3 regions of the Pseudarthrobacter sp. MDT1-22 genome follow, and region 2 is predicted to be linked to each of the others. Evidence: predicted binding sites of a transcription regulator. Region 2 holds the regulator's gene; each other region holds the start of a gene.
What was found. Region 2 encodes Rex, which represses fermentation and respiration genes when NADH is low (regulators of the CRP and FNR family bind a similar motif). Its sites were predicted from a motif close to CTTGTGAANNNNTTCACAAG; they were not measured.
Positions count from the first base shown of each region.

Region 1 (5,986 bases), on a different contig from region 2:
CCTCGCGCGCCCGCGCCTTGTCCTGACGTTCGAAGGCGTCAACGATATCCAGATGGTCCTGCGTGACCCGCATGAAGATGCTGGTTCCCGCCTCGAAGGCCGCCGCCATCTGAGCATGGACGTCGAGCCGGCGGTAGGACTCGAGCAGCATGGGGTTGTCGCAGACCATAAAGAGGTATTCGTGGAACTCCTCGTTGGTCCGCGCGAACTCATCCGGGTCCTGGATGGTGCCACCGGTGACAAAGCGCGTGGTGGCCTCGGCAAGCCGGCGGAACTGGTGCAGCTGCTCCTGGCTGAGCCGGCCCAGCATCAGCTCGCTCACTGCGAGCTCCAGGCCCATGCGCGCGTCGAGCTGGGCAAAGCTGTCCTCCTTGCGGAAATCCAGCCGGCCGGTCTCGAGGGACGAGACGGCCTCGCTACGGCTCATGGTGTCGCCTTCCGCCTCGATCTTCGCCACGGCTGCCGGTGCACCTGTCTCCGCGTCGCCGCCGGTGGTCTCCTTCGGGGCAAACCGCTCGAAATAGAAGTTGGCGGGCTTGATGCCCTCGGAGTCCAGCCACTTCGACACGGCATTGACCATGGGAGGCGGCCCGCAAAGATAGATGTCAACATCGCCGTCGAACAGGTGCGCGGGCGCAATGATCTGGGTGACATAACCCGTGTTTGGAGCAGACGTGCCCGGTTCGGAAGCAATGTAGTCCCACGTGAATCCGGGCAGCTTCGCCTCATATTCCCGCAGCCAGTCCAAGCCAACGATGTCCGCCTCGCGGGTCAAACCATAAATTAGGTGGACGGGCACCGACTGCGGATTCTCGGAGAGCTTCTCAAGGATGGACAAGAGCGGGGCCAGGCCGGTACCGCCTGCCAGGAGCAGCAGGGGTCGCTTGGGCTCGCGCAGGAAGAACGAGCCGTAGGGACCCGTGAATTCTATGGAGTCGCCCACCGCTGCCCTGTCGCGCAGGTATTCGGACATCGCACCTTGGGGCGTCACCCGCACCATGAACGACGCATCGTGCACCTCGGGGCCGCTGCTGAAGGAATAGGAACGCTCCGCGTCGGTTCCGGGGACCTTGACGTTGACGTACTGGCCCGGAAGGAAGGCCAGAGCATCCCGGTTTTCCACGTCCAAGGTGAAGGACACCGTTGTTTCCGTGTGCTTGTTGAGTTCCTTCACGGTGGAAGTGAAGGTGGTGGCCGAGGTCTTCGCCGACTCCGACGTGGCAGGGATCTGAATGGCCAGATCGGACTCCGGCACTGCCTGGCAGGTGAGCATGTAGCCCTTTTCGAGCTCCTCCTCCGTCATGGCGTCGTCAATGTAATCACCCGGATCGAAGGAACCGGAATCGCAAAACGCCTTGCAGGTGCCGCACGCACCATCACGACAGTCCGACGGAATGTTGATGCGTGCCTTGTACGCGGCGTCCATCACGGTCTCGTAGTCGCCGACCTTGATGACTTTGGTGACGCCATCCTCGAAGCTGAGGGCTACTTTGTGGCCCATGATTTCCTCCTGGCTGGGGATCGCGTCGTAGCGACCCGGGAAAGTGTGGATGTGCCCGCCGGGCACGGTTTTGAAACGGTCAAGGCCGGGGCCGGGGCCGGCACCGGCACGCTGCCGTCAGATCATGTAGACGTCAACCACGTGGTGGATGTAGTCATTCTTGAGGACGACCTTCTTCTTCATGATCACCGGCTCCCTGCCGGCAAGATCGATCGTGTAGAAGCTGGTCCCGAAGTACGTGTCCGTTGTGTTGTAGCGGAAGTACAGGGTGAACCAGTTGAAGCGCACCTTTACCTGGTCGCCGTCGTGCTCCACGATCTCGATGTTTGTGATGTTGTGCCCGGTGCGGGGCTCCGGGAGGGAGGTGGCCGAGGACCGGTCCGTCTTGATCCGGAAGACCCGGTCCTCAATGCCGCCGCGGTTATCGTAGTAAATGAGCGAGATCTCGTTTTGCGGGTCCTCGGTCAGCCGGTCGTCGACGTCCCATGCGGGCATCCAGAACTCGGAGTCCGGGTGGTAGCACTGGAGCCAGTCATCAAATTGGCGCTCATCCAGCAGCCGGGCCTCCCGGTACAGGAAGGCACGGACGGTTTCGAGCGTGGCGATCTCTTCGGCGGTCTTGAGCGCCGGAGCAGGTTTTGTCAGGTTGATCATGGGTTATGCACTCTCTCTGGTTCGACGTGGACGCGGTCAGGCAGTGACGGGGAGGCTATCCAAAGCGGAGCGCTCCGCCTCCGCCAAGCCCCGGTCCATGACTTCCTTCCAGTACCCGTGCTGGATCGGGTAGAGCCCCTCGTCCTCCGTGCGCACCCCGGAGGCTATGACCTTGGTCATACCCAGCGCCCGGGCCTGCTCGTCGGGGCCGGCGATCTCGTGGGTGGACCCGCGCGTCATGTCGTTCCACGGCGCCGAGGTGGCCCAGTAAGTCTTGTTGCAGGATCGGAACTCTTCGAGGTCGTCGGGGGTGGCCATGCCCGTCGCGTTGAAGAAGTCCTCGTACTGGCGGATGCGCTTGGAGCGGTTCTCCTGGGATTCGCCCTTGGGTGCGATGCAGTAAATGGTGACCTCGGTCTGGTCCGCGGAGATGGGGCGGAAGTGGCGGATCTGGGAGGAGAACTGGTCCATGATGTAGACATTCGGGTACAGGCACAGGTTCCGCGAGATGTTGATCATGAAGTTGGCCATTTCCTCGCCGTACTTCGCCACGAGCTCCTCGCGGCGGTCCCACAGCGGGCGGTCCTCGGGGTTGGTCCACTCCTGCCATAGCAGCAGGTGGCCGTGGTCGTAGGAGTAGAAGCCGCCCTTGACCTTGCCCCACTTGCCGGCGTCCATGGCCTTGGTCTTGTTGGCGGAGTCGCCTGCGCTGCGGCGGGCGGTGGTGGCAGCGTAGTTCCAGTGCACGGCGGTGACGTGGTAGCCGTCGGCGCCGTTCTCCGCCTGCACCTTCCAGTTGCCGTCATATGTGTAGGTGGATGAGCCGCGCAGCACTTCGAGTCCCTCCGGGGACTGGTCCACGATGGAGTCGATCACCTTGGTGGCGTCACCCAGGTGCTCTTCGAGCGGGAGCACGTCCGCCTTCAAGGAACCAAAGAGGAAACCGCGGTAGGAGTCGAAGCGGGCAACCTTGGTGAGGTCGTGGGAGCCCTCTTTGTTGAAAGTCTCCGGGTAGCCGGCGTTGCGGGAGTCCTTGACCTTCAGCAACTCACCGGAGTTCTTGAAGGTCCAGCCATGGAACGGGCAGGTGAAAGTGGTGCGGTTGTCCGTCTTGCGGCGGCACAGCATCGCGCCGCGGTGGGAGCAGGCGTTGACGATGCAGTTCAGGTTCTCGTCCTTGTCGCGGGTGATTACTACGGGAGTGCGGCCGATGTTCGTGGTGAAGTAGTCCCCCACATTGGGGATCTGGGACTCATGGGCGAGATAAACCCAGTTGCCCTCGAAGATGTGCTTCATCTCCAGTTCGAAAATATCCTCATCGGTGAAAATTTCGCGCTTGGCCCGGATGACGCCGTTCTCACGGTCGTCGATCACGGCGTCGGAAAGGACCTCACGGACATGGGTCAGGTTCTCGGTCATGGCTGCTCCTTCATTGGAGGGTGCTATACAAATTTGGCGGAAGGTCCGGGCCAGCCGGGGGCGCCGGCGGGGGACGTTGTCAGGCAATCCTGCCCTATCGTGACCACCCTCACATCAGGCAAACACCTAGGTTCGACCAAGGGTGAAATTATGTAGGCTTCATGACTAAAAAGCGGCCAAATTGATATTTGTGGCGTCCTTATCGCGAGGCCTATCATGAGACAGACATCACGCGAAGCCACGTCACCGCGGAATTACACCCCGGCTCGCACCGGGTGCAGGAACCCTTCCTCCCCTGTTCAACGAAGAGTATGGAGAACACCATGACTGACACCCAAACGGACGCCCGTAAAGAGGACGAGGGCACTGCCGTCGAAGCCGGTTCAAAGGCCACCGAGCGCTTTACCGCCTCAGGAAAGCTCGCGCAGCTGGACGTGCCGAAGGAAAGGGTGAGCCTGCTGGCAGGGGCACTCATCAAGGCCGCCAACGACATCGTCGTCGAACACGAGGTCACCTACGAGGAATACAACGCACTCAAGGCCTGGCTGATCAAGGTAGGGACAGACGGGGAATGGCCGCTGTTCCTGGACGTGTGGCTGGAACACACTGTCGAGGACGTCAACTCCCAGGACCGTCCGGGCACCGTGGGGACCATTGAGGGACCCTACTACGTCCCCGGCTCCCCCGTGCTCCAGAGCCCTGGCACCGTGGAGATGCGCGAGGACGAGGAGGGCACCCCACTGCACTTCACGGGCCGCTTCACTGATACCGAAGGCAATGCAATCCAAGGTGCCCAGGTGGAAATTTGGCATGCGGACAGCGCCGGGTTCTACTCCCAGTACGCCCCGGGCCTCCCCGAGTGGCTCTTCCGCGCCACGGTCAAGGCGAAGGACGGCGGCCGCTTCGAAATCAACACGATGCGCCCGGCGCCGTACCAGATTCCCACGGACGGAGCTTGCGGGCAGCTGATCAACGCGGCCGGGTGGCACGCCTGGCGCCCGGCGCACATCCACATCAAGGTCTCCGCGCCCGGCTTCCAGCCTGTAACCCAGCAGCTGTACTTCCCCGGCGATCCTCACAACGACGATGACATCGCATCGGCGGTCAAGCCCGAGCTGATGCTGGACCCGCGGCCGCGCACGGACGGCCAGTCCGGCGAAGAAGTGGTCTATGACTACGTCCTCGCCAAGGAAGGCCAGCACAAGTAGGAACCACCGCCCGAAATCGGTGCCGGCGCCTCGGCTCTTGCACGGACGGCGCCCCGGAGTGCCAACTCCGGGGCGCCAGTGTTTTTTTCCGCCGTTCCCAGGAGCCAGAATGCCGCGATCCCGCGAGATCCAGCCCGCCATGCCCCACGCGGAAGCCGCTGTGGCCCCGGAGTCCCAGCCGCTGCTCGAACGCCCGGGGGTTCGCCCCGCGGGGGTGCGCCAATTCCTCCGTGACCTGAGCACGCCCTACGTATCCAACGGGGTGATCGGCCTCATCTTTGCCGGCTCCGGCCCGATAGCGGTCACGCTGGCCGTTGGAACGGCGGGCGGACTTACCCAAGGCCAGCTCGCGTCCTGGGTGTTTGCCATCCTCTTCTCGGGCGGGGCGGCGACCCTGTTCATGTCGCTCCTCTATCGCCAGCCCCTCGGCTTCGCCTGGTCCATTCCCGGCACAGTGCTCTTGGGCCCGTCCCTGCAGCACTTGTCCTTTCCGGAGGTGGTCGGGGCGTTCTTCACGTCCGGCATTCTCATCCTCGGGCTGGGTGCCACCGGAATGGTTCGCCGGATCATGGCAGCCGTCCCGATGCCGATCGTCATGGCCATGGTGGCCGCTGTGTTCCTGAAATTCGGCACCGACGTCGTTGCCTCAGCCCAGGCGAACCCCGTGGTGACTGTCCCGATGGTGGCCGTCTTCCTGGTCCTCTCGGCCGTGCCTGCCCTGGGCAGGTTCATTCCCCCGGTGCTCGGCACCCTTGTGGTCGGTTGCCTGGCCGTGGCGGCAAGTGGTCAGTTTGCCCTCCGGGAAAGCGGACCGATTCTTGCCACCCCGGTCTTCACCCTTCCTGAGTTCACCTGGGCTGCCCAGCTCGAACTGGTTGTTCCCCTGGCCCTCACCGTGCTGTTCGTTCAGAATGGCCAGGGCGTCGCCGTTCTCGGTGCCGCCGGCCACAATCCGCCGATCAATGTCTTCGCCATCGTTTCAGGCGCGTTTTCCTTGCTCAACGCTTGCTGCGGCGCTGTTTCAGCCTGCGTGACCGGCCCCACGAACGCCCTCATGACCTCCTCGGGAAGCAGGCAGCGCCAGTACACAGCTGCAGTGGTGTACGGCGTTCTGGCCATAATCTGCGCCCTCCTGGCTCCCACCCTCACCCGTCTCATGCTCGCCGCGCCCACGGAATTCATCCTGGCCCTGGGCGGCCTTGCG
Region 1 covers NZ_JBTNDK010000045.1:9,700-15,685, forward strand. Annotated here, with positions in the region: gene benC (benzoate 1,2-dioxygenase electron transfer component BenC) at 1-1,501, opposite strand, end outside; gene benB (benzoate 1,2-dioxygenase small subunit) at 1,619-2,155, opposite strand; gene benA (benzoate 1,2-dioxygenase large subunit) at 2,192-3,574, opposite strand; gene catA (catechol 1,2-dioxygenase) at 3,886-4,782, shown strand; gene ACX80M_RS20020 (benzoate/H(+) symporter BenE family transporter) at 4,892-5,986, shown strand, end outside.
Region 1: the regulator Rex is predicted to act here: its motif matches at 3,671-3,690, upstream of benA (benzoate 1,2-dioxygenase large subunit).

Region 2 (5,986 bases):
TGTCTGCCCGCCATCCACCGTGTTCGCCAGCTTCAACGCCTACGGCAGCGGCTCCGCGGCACAAAAGGACATCGCGGTCTACCGGTTCAACAACCACGAGGGCGGCCAGGAGCACCACTGGATCAGGCAGCTGCAGTACCTCCGCGAGCTCCTGGCCTGACACCCAAGTGACCAAGTAGGTAGCGCCATCTGTCGTTTTGGACGCTCAAAACGACAGATAGCGCTACTCAGTTGGGGGACGAGGCGACTGACTTAAGCCCGGATTTCCATGTGTGACGGCCGTGATTTTGCGGCGGTCGCAGCCCGCGGTTATGGTTTGCCTATGACAAACCGTTGGTATGCGTATTTTTCGTTGGCTCTGGAGGAGCCCGCGTCTAACTGACACGCATCCATCTTCCTTCAGAGCCAACAGGGCAGAGATCATTCTCTGCCCTTCGCCATTTCTCCGGCGGGTTCTGATCTGGGCCCGCTTCCTATCTGGAACAGGACCCGAACATGAGCACCGCGACAGCCACTCCCTCAAAATCCACGTCCAATCTGCGCGTCAGCGAATTCACGCCGCTGCCCACGCCCCAGGAGCTCATCGCCGAGCTGCCCCTGGATGCCCGGGTGACAGACGTCGTCGAGCGTGGCCGCGACGAAGTCCGGGCCATCATGGACGGCGTGGATGACAGGCTGCTGGTCATCGTGGGCCCGTGCTCCATCCACGATCCCAAGGCTGGACTGGAATACGCCCGCCGCCTGGTCAGCCAGGCCGAGAAGCACCGTGGCGACCTCCTGATCGTGATGCGCACCTACTTCGAAAAGCCCCGCACGACGGTGGGCTGGAAGGGCCTGATCAACGATCCTCGCCTGGACGGCAGCCATGACATGGTCACCGGGCTCCGGACCGCCAGGGAATTCCTGCAGCAGGTCACCGCGCTGGGACTGCCCACCGCCACCGAATTCCTGGAACCCATCAGCCCCCAGTACATGGCGGACCTCATCTCGTGGGGAGCCATCGGGGCGCGCACCACCGAGAGCCAGATCCACCGCCAGCTTGCCTCCGGTCTCTCCATGCCCATCGGCTTCAAGAACGGGACCGACGGCGACCTCCAGGTTGCGCTCGACGCGTGCGGCGCCGCCGCTGCCGCCCAAGCATTCCTGGGGATCGACGGCGATGGCCGGGCCGCGCTGGTGGCCACTGCCGGGAACCCGGACACCCACGTCATCCTCCGAGGTGGACGGAAGGGCCCCAATTACTCAGCGGCCGACGTCGAAAGCGCCTCCGCCAAGCTCGCCGGCAAGGGGCTCAACCCCCGGCTGATCGTGGACGCCAGCCACGCCAACAGCGGCAAGAGCCACCACCGGCAGGCGGAAGTGGCGCTGGAAATCGGCGCACAGCTGGAGGACGGCGGCGAGGCGGCACAGGCCATCGCGGGTGTCATGCTGGAGAGCTTCCTGGTGGGCGGAGCCCAGAACCTGGATGTCACCGAGCATGCGGCGGGCCGGGCGGAACTGGTCTACGGGCAGAGTGTCACGGACGCGTGCATGGATTGGGACGTCTCCGTTTCGGTCCTCGATCAGCTCGCGGCGTCCGCCCGGAAGCGCCGGACCGCTTAATGATTGCCCGGATGACTTTCACTACAGCCCCATGAACCTCTAGAGTATCTAACACATGGTTGGTGGATGGCTCAGCATCGGCACACCGAAATATGAATCAAAGCTGGGGTACTGTCGTCATCCATCAGCAAAGGAATAGGGAAATGTCCGCAGAACAGAACTTCTCGAACGCGAAGTTCCTGACCGTGGCCGAAGTGGCCGAGGTCATGCGCGTCTCCAAAATGACCGTCTATCGGCTGGTCCACTCCGGCGAAATGCCCGCCGTGCGTTTCGGCCGGTCGTACCGGGTGCCGGAGAGCGCCGTCGAGCAGTACCTCAAGGGTGCTGTGGTGGACGGGCACTCCGAAACCGCCTGAGCATTACCTGCGGTCAGTGGGCATCGCCAAGAAGCGGTACCCTGTTAAGGAACGTTTTACGTCATTGTAAGAATCTGTCAGTTGTTTCAGTCTGTAGCTCTGTCCACGGACCATTTCCATCAGACAGGTACTGCATCTAGTTTGTGAGGAACTTTCGTGGGTTCAGTTATTAAGAAGCGTCGCAAGCGTATGGCCAAGAAGAAGCACCGCAAGTTGCTTCGTAAGACCCGTCACCAGCGCCGCAATAAGAAGTAGAGATACTTCGACAAGCGTGAAATGCCCGTTGCCTATCCGGCAGCGGGCATTTTTTGTCTCCGCGAGGTCGCCATCGACGTTTCACCGTCGCTTAGCGTTCAGCCTTTCCCAACCCTCGCAAGCTCGGGCCGGGACCCGCGGGCTTTCACTTCCGCCGATAGGCGGTCCGGCGGTCGCTGGGCGACCTCTGTCCCGCGATCGACGGCGATGCGCTCCTACGCGAAACATCGACGGCGACCGCTGTGGCGGCAGCTTATGCCCGGGGGCCGCGCATCCGGGAGTATCCGCGCCAGAGCCCGTAGACGGCGCCGCCGGCCGTTGCTGCCTTGAGCCCCAGGGTGGCGGCGCGGCGGCCGGAACGGAAGTCGTAGACCGGCCAGTTGTTGTCCCGCGCGTGGCGGCGGAGCCTGGCATCAGGGTTGATGGCTACCGGGTGCCCCACGAGGGTCAGCAGCGGGATGTCATTATATGAGTCGCTGTAGGCCCAGCACCGCTTGAGGTCCAGGCCTTCGGCGTGGGCCAGGGCCTGCACTGCCACTGCCTTGGCGGAACCGTGCAGGATGTCGCCCACCAGCCGGCCGGTGTACATGCCGTCGGCAACCTCGCCCACGGTGCCCAAGGCTCCGGTCAGGCCGAGCCTGGTGGAAATGACCGCGGCAACCTCGATGGGGGTTGCGGTAACCAGCCAGACCCGCCGGCCCACGCGCAGGTGCTGCTGCGCCAGTGCCTTGGCGCCGGGCCAGATCCTGGACGCGATCATTTCGTCGTAGACCTCTTCGCCCAGGGCCTTGACGTCTTCCACGGTGATGCCCTCGGCGAGGGTGAGGGCGGAGTCGCGGACAGCGTGGACATCGTCCATGTTCTCGCCGCGCGCCACAAATTTGAACTGCTTCCATGCGAACCCCGCAGCCTGCGTCAGGGTGAAGGCGCCGCGTTGGTGCATCTTGCGGGCAACATGGAAGAGGCTGGCGCCTTTCATGAGGGTGTTATCGACGTCGAAGAAGGCGGCTTCGCCGGTCTGCATCAACGCATCCGGCTGGGTCACCACAGCGACGTACTTCTCCTCGGGCATGTCCACGAGTCTAGTCAATACTCGGTGACCAAGATTTCAGTGCCAGCGCGAGTGCCAGCGCTCGCCCGGATACCCGCGTCGCCGTACGCCCCGCCGTCGGCCGCTGTCCTCTGCCCAGCTCTCTGCCCTGAAGGGCGATACGGTTAAGGCATGGCAAAACCCGAGGTAGTCCTCATCACCAAAGCAGACTGTCACCTGTGTGCAGGAGCGCGCGACGCCGTCGGACGCGTTACTGCCTCGCTGGGACTCGGGTGGACGGAACAGCAGGTGGACGAGCTGCCGGAACTGCGTGAGCGGTACGCGGAGGAAATCCCCGTAGTCCTGGTGGATGGAATCCAACGCGATTTCTGGAAGATCGACGAAGCCCGGCTGGAGCGCGTCCTCAAACGCGCCATGGCCCAATCGGAAAGCGGCCTCGCAGAATGACACCGGCTTTGTTGGCACCAGCGGCGGGGCTCTAGAGTGGAGTCACGACGCGATGGGATGGAGGGGATAGTGACTTCACTGGATCCATCTCCCCATGCTGTCCAAGGTACAGAGGCTGGCCACAGTACACAGCCCGTCCACGGTGCCGAGTCCACCAAACAAATACCGCCCGCAGCGGTGGCCCGGCTGACCATCTACCTGCGCGCCCTTAACACGCTGCTGTCCGACGGCGTCGAACGGGTATCTTCGGAATCGCTGGCGGAAGCGTCAGGAGTGAGCTCGTCAACCCTTCGCAAGGACCTTTCCTATGTGGGTTCCTACGGCACGCGCGGAGTGGGCTACGAAGTGCAGTACCTGAGCCGTCACATCTCCGCAGCCCTAGGGCTGACCCACGACTGGAAGGTCGCCATTGTTGGCGCGGGTAACCTCGGCAAGGCCCTGGCCCGTTACGGCGGCTTCGAGTCCCGCGGGTTTGACGTCGTGGCAATTTTCGACGCCGACCAGATGGTGGTGGGCAATGAAGTCGGCTGGCTGCGCGTCAGCGACGCTGCGGACATGGAGGCCGTGTTGCAGCGGACGGGCGCCAACATGGTGGTCCTGGCACTTCCGGCCCACGTGGCGCAGGCCGTGTGCGACCGCGTGGTGGCGGCCGGCGTCCGCAGCATCCTGAGCTTCGCCCCCGTTATGCTGCAAGTCCCCGAGGGCGTCAACCTCCGCAAGGTGGATATGGCCACCGAACTGCAGATCCTCGCCTATCACGCACAACGGGCGCAGACCCCGGACCAGACCGCCTAGTTCGTCGGCGGCTGATGGGGCCCACGTCCGTTAGGGTGTGGATGCGACTCGTTGGTACTACTGCCCGTAGGGGTTGCCAGGCGTGGTGCCCGGGGCGCCGTACGGGTTAGCGAACGGCTGCTGCTTGCGGAAGTAAGGTGCCGCGGCCGGCAGGTAGAGCAGCACGATCGCTGCGATCCCGGCCAGCGTCCCCACGGTTCCAAGGCTCGGTGGTCCGAAGAGGCCGAAAATGGACAGTGCCGCGAAAACGGTACCGAGGATGCGGGCCCAGTTCTTGCCCTTACGGACGAAGAACGCCACCAGCGCGTACAGCCCAGCGCCGATGATGGCGAAGACCACGAGCGACCCGGCGAGGACACCCTTGAAATCGTCAAAGGCAAACTCCGTGCCGGTAGCGCCACCGCTGCGCATGGCGTCTTCGAAGGCGCGGCGCATCGCCGGGTCATCGAGCATGCCAATGCCCATCAGCAGGCTGATGACATACACAACACCCGCGCCAATCAGCAGCCAGAACGAGATGTTGACCAGCTGGGGAACCCCGTTGGATCCCGTGGCCTGCGGCTGCTCGGACGGGTACTGCGTGTAAGGGGACTGCCCGTACGGCTGTTGACCATAAGGCGGAGGCGTGGGCTGGCCGAACTGCGGCGGGTTGTTCTGGCCATACTGCGGGGCGTTTTGCCCGTACTGCGGTCCGTTTTGCCCGTACTGGGGTGCCGGGGGAGTCTGCTGGCCATACTGCGGTGCGTTTTGCCCGTACTGGGGCGCCGGCGGTGTGGGCTGCCCGAACTGCGGGCTGTTCTCGCCGTATCGGGGCGCTGGCGGCTGGTTGCCGGGCTCGGGCTCGTTCGGAACGGGAGGCGGGACAGGCGTGCTCATGAGCGGTCCTTTGCAGGTCGGATGTCAGTTCGGCTGCTGGGTGCAGTCCAACTGGCCTGCCCCCAGTACGGCATACTTCCCACCGTACCCCCGGCGGGTGCCGCGGGGGATCATTCCGGAGAGGTATTCCCACAGAACTCAGCGGGGGTCGCGCAAGACTGTGTTTCTACTGGATCCGGTCTACGCGCGGCCCTTGGCGGCGTTGAACCAGGCCTGCGAGTTCGGCAGCCACATGAGCACCGTTGCCGCGGCGCTGATGAGGAAGCCCAGCCAGTTGTTGCCGATGCCTTGGCCCATGCCGCCGCCGCCCACGCTGCCGCCAAGCACGGCGAGCACCAGCGAAACGCCGGCCACGATGGTCAGCGCAAGTCTTGCCCATTCCTTGCCCTCCTTCATCTTCAGGACCAGGACAATCTGGGCCGCCGCCAGGGCCAGTGCCACCAGGACGAGCAGGAGGACCACAACGGCCAGCCCGGGTGCCACGACGAACAACGCCAGCGAACCCAACACGCCGAACAGGCCGCCAAGGACTCCCAGCATGCCGCCGATGAGCCAGATCCAGTACGAGACCTTGAGCTCGGTGGGCAGCCCGGTCACGCTGAAC
Region 2 covers NZ_JBTNDK010000005.1:150,855-156,840, forward strand. Annotated here, with positions in the region: gene ACX80M_RS06305 (acetylxylan esterase) at 1-160, shown strand, start outside; gene ACX80M_RS06310 (3-deoxy-7-phosphoheptulonate synthase) at 496-1,602, shown strand; gene ACX80M_RS06315 (helix-turn-helix domain-containing protein) at 1,746-1,958, shown strand; gene ACX80M_RS06320 (30S ribosomal protein bS22) at 2,115-2,213, shown strand; gene ACX80M_RS06325 (HAD family hydrolase) at 2,467-3,285, opposite strand; gene ACX80M_RS06330 (glutaredoxin family protein) at 3,436-3,711, shown strand; gene ACX80M_RS06335 (redox-sensing transcriptional repressor Rex) at 3,781-4,506, shown strand; gene ACX80M_RS06340 (hypothetical protein) at 4,564-5,382, opposite strand; gene ACX80M_RS06345 (hypothetical protein) at 5,563-5,986, opposite strand, start outside.

Region 3 (5,986 bases), on a different contig from region 2:
CTCACCCTCATAGGGCGGCAGTGAAAGCCGTCCATTTGGAGGCCGTACCGGATATCCGGTACGGCCTCCATTTTTTTGCATAACCGCCGGCGCCACGCCGCACGCACGAAGGGCCGCCTGACATGACAGTTCTGCCAATCACCGTCTGGGGTGAACCGGTGCTGCACCGCCGCGCCGCCGAGGTGGAGGTTTTCGACGACGAACTGCGCACCCTGATCGCGGACATGTTTGAAACCAACGAGGCCGCCAACGGCGTGGGCCTGGCGGCGCCGCAGGTCGGTGTGGGCAAAAGAATCTTTGTGTACAAGTACGCCAATGACGACGGCGCTCCGCCCATCGGGGTCCTGGTAAACCCGGTACTGACCCTGTCCAAGATCTCTGGCGCGCTGCCGGACCCCGAGGAAGAGGAAGAGGGCTGCCTCTCCTTCCCCGGCGGCGCATACCCGCTCAAGCGTGCGGAGTGGGCGCGGGTGGAAGGATTTGACGGCCATGGGCAGCCTGTGGAGTTCGAAGCGACCGGATGGTTCGCACGGGTCATCCAGCACGAATACGACCACCTCGACGGAAAGCTCTACGTCAACCGGCTGATTGACCGCTATGCACGGAAGGCCATGAAACTGGCCAAGAAGAGCGGCTGGGGTGTGCCCGGCCTGACCTGGATGCCCGGTGTGGATCCGGACCCGTTCGGCCACTGAGCCGACGCATTACCTCGCAGTAATGGTTGGCTGGTCCGGGCAGGAGTCCAGGACGCGCTTCATCGCATCCTTCTCCGGCTGCGTGACCCACAGTCCATAGGATGCCTTCACCGAGATCTGGCGGGCCACGTAATGGCAGCGGATGTTTTTGTTCTTCGGCAGCCAGGTGGCGGCGTCGCTTGCGCTCTTCTGCTGATTTGCAGGACCGTCCGCGGCGATGAGGTTTAACGGATCGTTGGCCAGGCTCTGGCGCTGCTGCGGGGTCAGCCCCTGTGCGCCTTTCTGCCACGCGTCACTGAGCGCCACGACGTGATCGATCTGGATTTCCTTGCTGCTTTCCGGGCCACGCCGGAACAACATGGCTTTGCCCGTGTACGGCTCATGGATGGACCCTGACACTACCTTGCATTTGGAACCCTCCGTGAAGCCCACAGCGGTGAGGTCCCTGCGGAGGATGTCATTGCGGGTGTCGCAGCCGTTCCGGTCCACGTCCAGCCAGGCCTGCCCGAAGGCCTCCCGCTGGTAATTGTCTTTGGGAGCCCGTCCCTTGACGGGAAGCCGCTCGAGGGCGGTCAGGGCACTCCCCTGCGGTACAGCGTGCACCGGGATCACGGGCTTCATCCAGGTCCCGTCGAAAACAGGCGCCTCGCGGGGCCCGGCGATTGCCGGTTCTGCCACAGCGAACTGGCCCGCGGTGAAAAACCACCCCGCGGAGCCCACTGCCGACACGGCCAGCACCGCCAGTAGAGCCCAGGCCTGCCTCGAGCGGCGGCGGGCACGGCGGTAGGCACGCCAGCTGACGGTCATGGGCAACCGGCTCTTCCTGAAATGTAATGCACCAGAAGAGCCTAGGCCACCCCACTGACACCCATGCGGTTATCCACAATGGGGAGGACGAGTGGCCCGGGACATCCGCCTACTGCTACGGCCGGCTACTGCTCCCGGACTACACGGCGCAGGTCTTCTTCGGCAACCTGAAGGAGCCCTTCGAGCTGGCGCACGCGGTCGTCGCCGACGTCGCCGGAAGCCCGGGACGCGCGGGCCTGCTCCAGGAGCCTGATGGCCTCTTTGTGGTTGGCCCTGGCGACGTCGAGGGCGTGTTCAAGGGTGGTCTCGTGGAGAGTTTCGTTATCCATGCCACCAGTGTGGTCCCGATTCCCGGCTGATTCCAGCGAACCAGCCGGGAATGTCCGGCAGCCAGCCCGCAAACGGCCTAGACGGCGATTGCGGCCAAGGCCGCAGCGGCCTCCTTGGCGGGGAACGCCTGCGGGTTGACGCCGGCCATCTCTTCCATAACCCGGACTACCTGGCAGCTGTAGCCGAACTCGTTGTCGTACCAGACGTAAAGAATCAGGTTCTTGTCGTTGGAGATCGTGGCGAGGCCGTCAACGATGCCGGCACGGCGCGAGCCGACGAAGTCCGTGGAAACAACCTCAGGCGAATCGATGTAGTCAATCTGCTTGCGGAGGTCCGAATGCAGGGACATCTGACGCAGATAATCATTCACCTCATCCTTGGTGGTGCCGTTTTCCAGGCTGAGGTTCAGGATCGCCAGCGAGACGTCCGGCGTGGGGACCCGGATGGAACTGCCCGTGAGCTTGCCCAGCAGTTCGGGCAGGGCCTTCGCCACAGCGGTGGCCGCACCGGTTTCCGTGATGACCATGTTCAGCGCGGCGGAGCGGCCCCGGCGGTCGCCCTTGTGGAAGTTATCGATCAGGTTCTGGTCGTTGGTGAAGGAGTGGACCGTCTCCACGTGGCCGTGGATCACACCGAACTTGTCGTTGATGGCCTTCAGGACCGGGGTAATGGCATTGGTGGTGCAGGACGCCGCGGACACGATCTGGTCCGTGTCCTCGATGGTGCCGTGGTTAATGCCGTGCACGATGTTCTTCAGCGCGCCCTTACCCGGGGCAGTCAGGAGAACGCGGGCAACGCCCTTGCTCTGCAGGTGCTGGGACAGGCCCTCAGCGTCGCGCCAGCGGCCCGTGTTGTCCACCACCAGGGCGTTGTGGATGCCGTACGCGGTGTAGTCGATCGTGGCGGGGTTGTCCGAGTAGATGACCTGGACCTGCACACCGTTCGCGGTGATGGTGTTGGCGTCCTCGTCCACGCGGATGGTTCCCTCGAAGGAGCCGTGGACCGAGTCGCGGCGCAGAAGGCTGGCGCGCTTGGTGAGGTCCTTGTCCGAGCCGCGGCGCACCACGATGGCACGCAGGCGCAGGCCGTGGCCGCCGCCGGCCTTTTCGATGAGAAGGCGCGCCAGCAGGCGGCCGATCCGGCCAAAGCCGTAGAGCACAACGTCGGTGCTGGTGCGGTCATCGCCACCACGCCTGCCTACTACCTCGGCAAGCTCGGCGCGGAGGAACTCTTCCAGGGTGGCGCCGTCGCCTTCTGCCTTGAACTTCTCCGCGAGGCGGGCGACGTCGATGGCCGCCGCACCTAGCTCCAGCTGAGCCAGGATGTTCAGCAGCGGTGCGGTCTCTTCGAGCAGGAGCTCGGTGTTGCTCATGCGGCGGGCGAAACGGTGCGCCTTGAGGATGTTCATAGTGGACTTGTTGATCAGGCTGCGGCCGTGAATGCTGGTCACCACGTTGTTTTCGCGGTACAGCCGGCCAATCACCGGAATCATGGCCTCGGCGAGAGCCTCCCGGCCCATCCACGTATCAAGACAAGAATCTGACGTCTGGCTCACAGAACTACCTTCCTCGGTTCAGCCGCATACGTCGTCGTACGCGGTTGGCGGCCACCTGATGTTGTCCAGGGGCTCTGGCACCGGCAGGATGCGGTCCATCCCGGGTGCCGTGGAGAAGCGTAAAGAAAAGCCACCGGCTGCGAACGCAGACCCGGCGGCAGAACTTCTACGTTCGCTCTCTATTCTAGGCTGGAGCGACACCGCGGACCGCCGCAACCGGCGTGAAATCACTCACATGCGGGGCGCGTCGGTGCCCGGCGGGTGGTGTTGGATGGGTTGACCGATACGCCGGGTTCTGTGCTCCCGTGCCGTTACCAGCGCGGGAGTAGCGGCCATCCATCTACGGACGCCGTTGCCGACGCCCTCCAGCGGCCTACCCGGACACTCGGGCGGGCAGCCCTCAAACGTGTCCTGTCTGGCCTTGCTCCGGGTGGGGTTTACCTAGCCTTCCCGGTCACCCGGGAAGCTGGTGGTCTCTTACACCACCGTTTCACCCTTACCTGCTGAGCTTCCGTTGCCGGAAGACGCAGGCGGTCTGTTCTCTGTGGCACTGGCCTGCGGGTTACCCCGAGTGGGCGTTACCCACCACCCTGCCCTGCGGAGCCCGGACGTTCCTCGAGCCACTTGCGTGACGCGCGGCCGCCTGGTCAACCCATCCGCAGCCAGTCTACCGCCGGAAGGAGGCCCCTCAGTCGCCGGTAGGATCGTACGGTGCTGATTCTGCTTCCCCCCTCCGAAGGCAAGACCCCCGCAGTCCGCGGGTCCGCCGTCGACTGGCCGTCACTGAGTTTTCCTGAACTCAACACCTACCGGGCCAAGGTCCTGGAAGCGCTGGGGACGGTGAGTGCACATGAGGATGCCCTCGCGCTGCTCGGCGTCGGCGCATCACTGCAGGACGACGTCGAACGCAACACCCGGCTCCACGCCGAACCGGCGGCCCCTGCGCACCAGATTTATTCGGGCGTTCTGTACGACGCCCTCGGCTACAAAACGCTGACCCCGGCGCAGCGCCGGAAGGCCGATGGTTCGGTGCTCGTGATCTCGGCCCTGTGGGGTGCCATCCGCTTCGCCGATCGTGTGCCCGCCTACCGGCTGTCGATGGGAACGGCACTGCCCGACGTCGGCCGCCTCGCCTCGTTCTGGAAGCCGCAGCTTTCGGAAGCCCTCGCGGAGTCGGTGTCCGGGCATCTGCTCGTGGACTGCCGCTCCAGCACGTATGCCATGGCATGGGCACCACCGCCGGCTCAGACGGTGGCCATCAACGTGTTCACCGAGGTCAACGGGGTGCGCAAGGTGGTCAGCCACTTCGCGAAACACACGCGCGGCGAGCTGGCACGGCACCTGCTTGCCCGCCGCGGCAACGCCCCGCAGACCCCGGTACAGCTGCTGAAGGCCGCGCGCGAGAAATGGGACGCGGAGTTGGTTGACGGTTCAGCGCGGAAACCGCACGCCCTGAACATCATCCTTCCCAACTAAGTAGCACTAACTGTCGTTTTGAACGTTCAAAACGACAGTTAGTGCTACTTACATGGGCTGCTAGGCAGTTGGGGCGGGGGTGTTCCACTCGGCGGAGCGCACGAGGATGGCGCCGGAGTCCGGGCAGAACACAATGTCGTCTTCGGCGGCGGCCTTGATTTCTGCGAGGTCTCCGGGGCTCAGCTTCATGCCGGAGGCTTCAGAGGTTCCGTGGAACAACCGGGCGGCGCCCGCTCCCCGCTTAGCGAGCGTCTTTCCGTAAATAGCCAGCATCCCGGCGTCGAGTCCTGCAGCGAATTCGGCACGCTTGCCGCGGACAACGGTCGCTTCAGCGGCCACCTCGGCCAGGGCCTCATCGAGTTCGGCGCGGATGCCTCCGAACGAGCCCTGGACGTTGTCCACGATGAGCTGCTGGGCAGCCTGGCGCTCGCGCAGCGAATCCAGGCGTTCCAGGACTTCCAACTCCACGTCTTCAAGGTCGGACCGGCGCTTGTTGAGGGAGGCAATGTCCTTCTGCAGGGCCACGAGGTCCTTTGACAGCCCTGTTCCGCTGTTGAGCCGGGCTTCGTCGCGTTCGATGCGGGAGGCGACCTGTTCGACGTCGGCCTCGGCGCGCTTCAGCTCGGCCTCGGCGTCATGGACGGCCATCTTGGCGGAGCCGAGTTCACCGTTGGCGACGGAAAGGGCTGACTGCAGGTCCTCGATCCGAGGATCAGTTTCCAGGGCGCGACGGCGGTTGGAGAGGGACTTGAGCTTTGCGTCCAGCCCCTGCAGTTCGAGCAACTTCAACTGTTCCGCCGGTGCTGCCTTGGCCACTATTTACCTCCGCTAAATCCAATCCGGCCGAAGCCGGGCACCGTATCGGCGCTCTATAGACTCTAGCGCCTAGCGTGCTCCCCAGGCTCGACAGGTCCCCACCGGCTCCCAAACCTCGCTGCGCTCGGTGTGGGTCCCTCGCCGGTGTGGGCCCGGCGACGGAGTTCGCACGCCAGGCTTAGCCCGGCGTCAGAATGAAGTCCCACGGATCGCTGTTGGTGGTACTTACCTGGATCTCGACGTCGTGGCCCTGATCGGCGAGCACATTGCCCAGTGCCGACGCAGCGGCGGGCAGCCAGAGCCATTC
Region 3 covers NZ_JBTNDK010000007.1:6,976-12,961, reverse strand. Annotated here, with positions in the region: tRNA gene ACX80M_RS07465 (tRNA-His) at 1-6, shown strand, start outside; gene def (peptide deformylase) at 123-695, shown strand; gene ACX80M_RS07455 (HNH endonuclease family protein) at 705-1,502, opposite strand; gene ACX80M_RS07450 (hypothetical protein) at 1,628-1,831, opposite strand; gene ACX80M_RS07445 (glyceraldehyde-3-phosphate dehydrogenase) at 1,909-3,387, opposite strand; RNA gene rnpB (RNase P RNA component class A) at 3,656-4,042, opposite strand; gene ACX80M_RS07435 (YaaA family protein) at 4,099-4,863, shown strand; gene ACX80M_RS07430 (zinc ribbon domain-containing protein) at 4,924-5,679, opposite strand; gene ACX80M_RS07425 (Nif3-like dinuclear metal center hexameric protein) at 5,858-5,986, opposite strand, start outside.
Region 3: the regulator Rex is predicted to act here: its motif matches at 3,606-3,625, upstream of ACX80M_RS07445 (glyceraldehyde-3-phosphate dehydrogenase).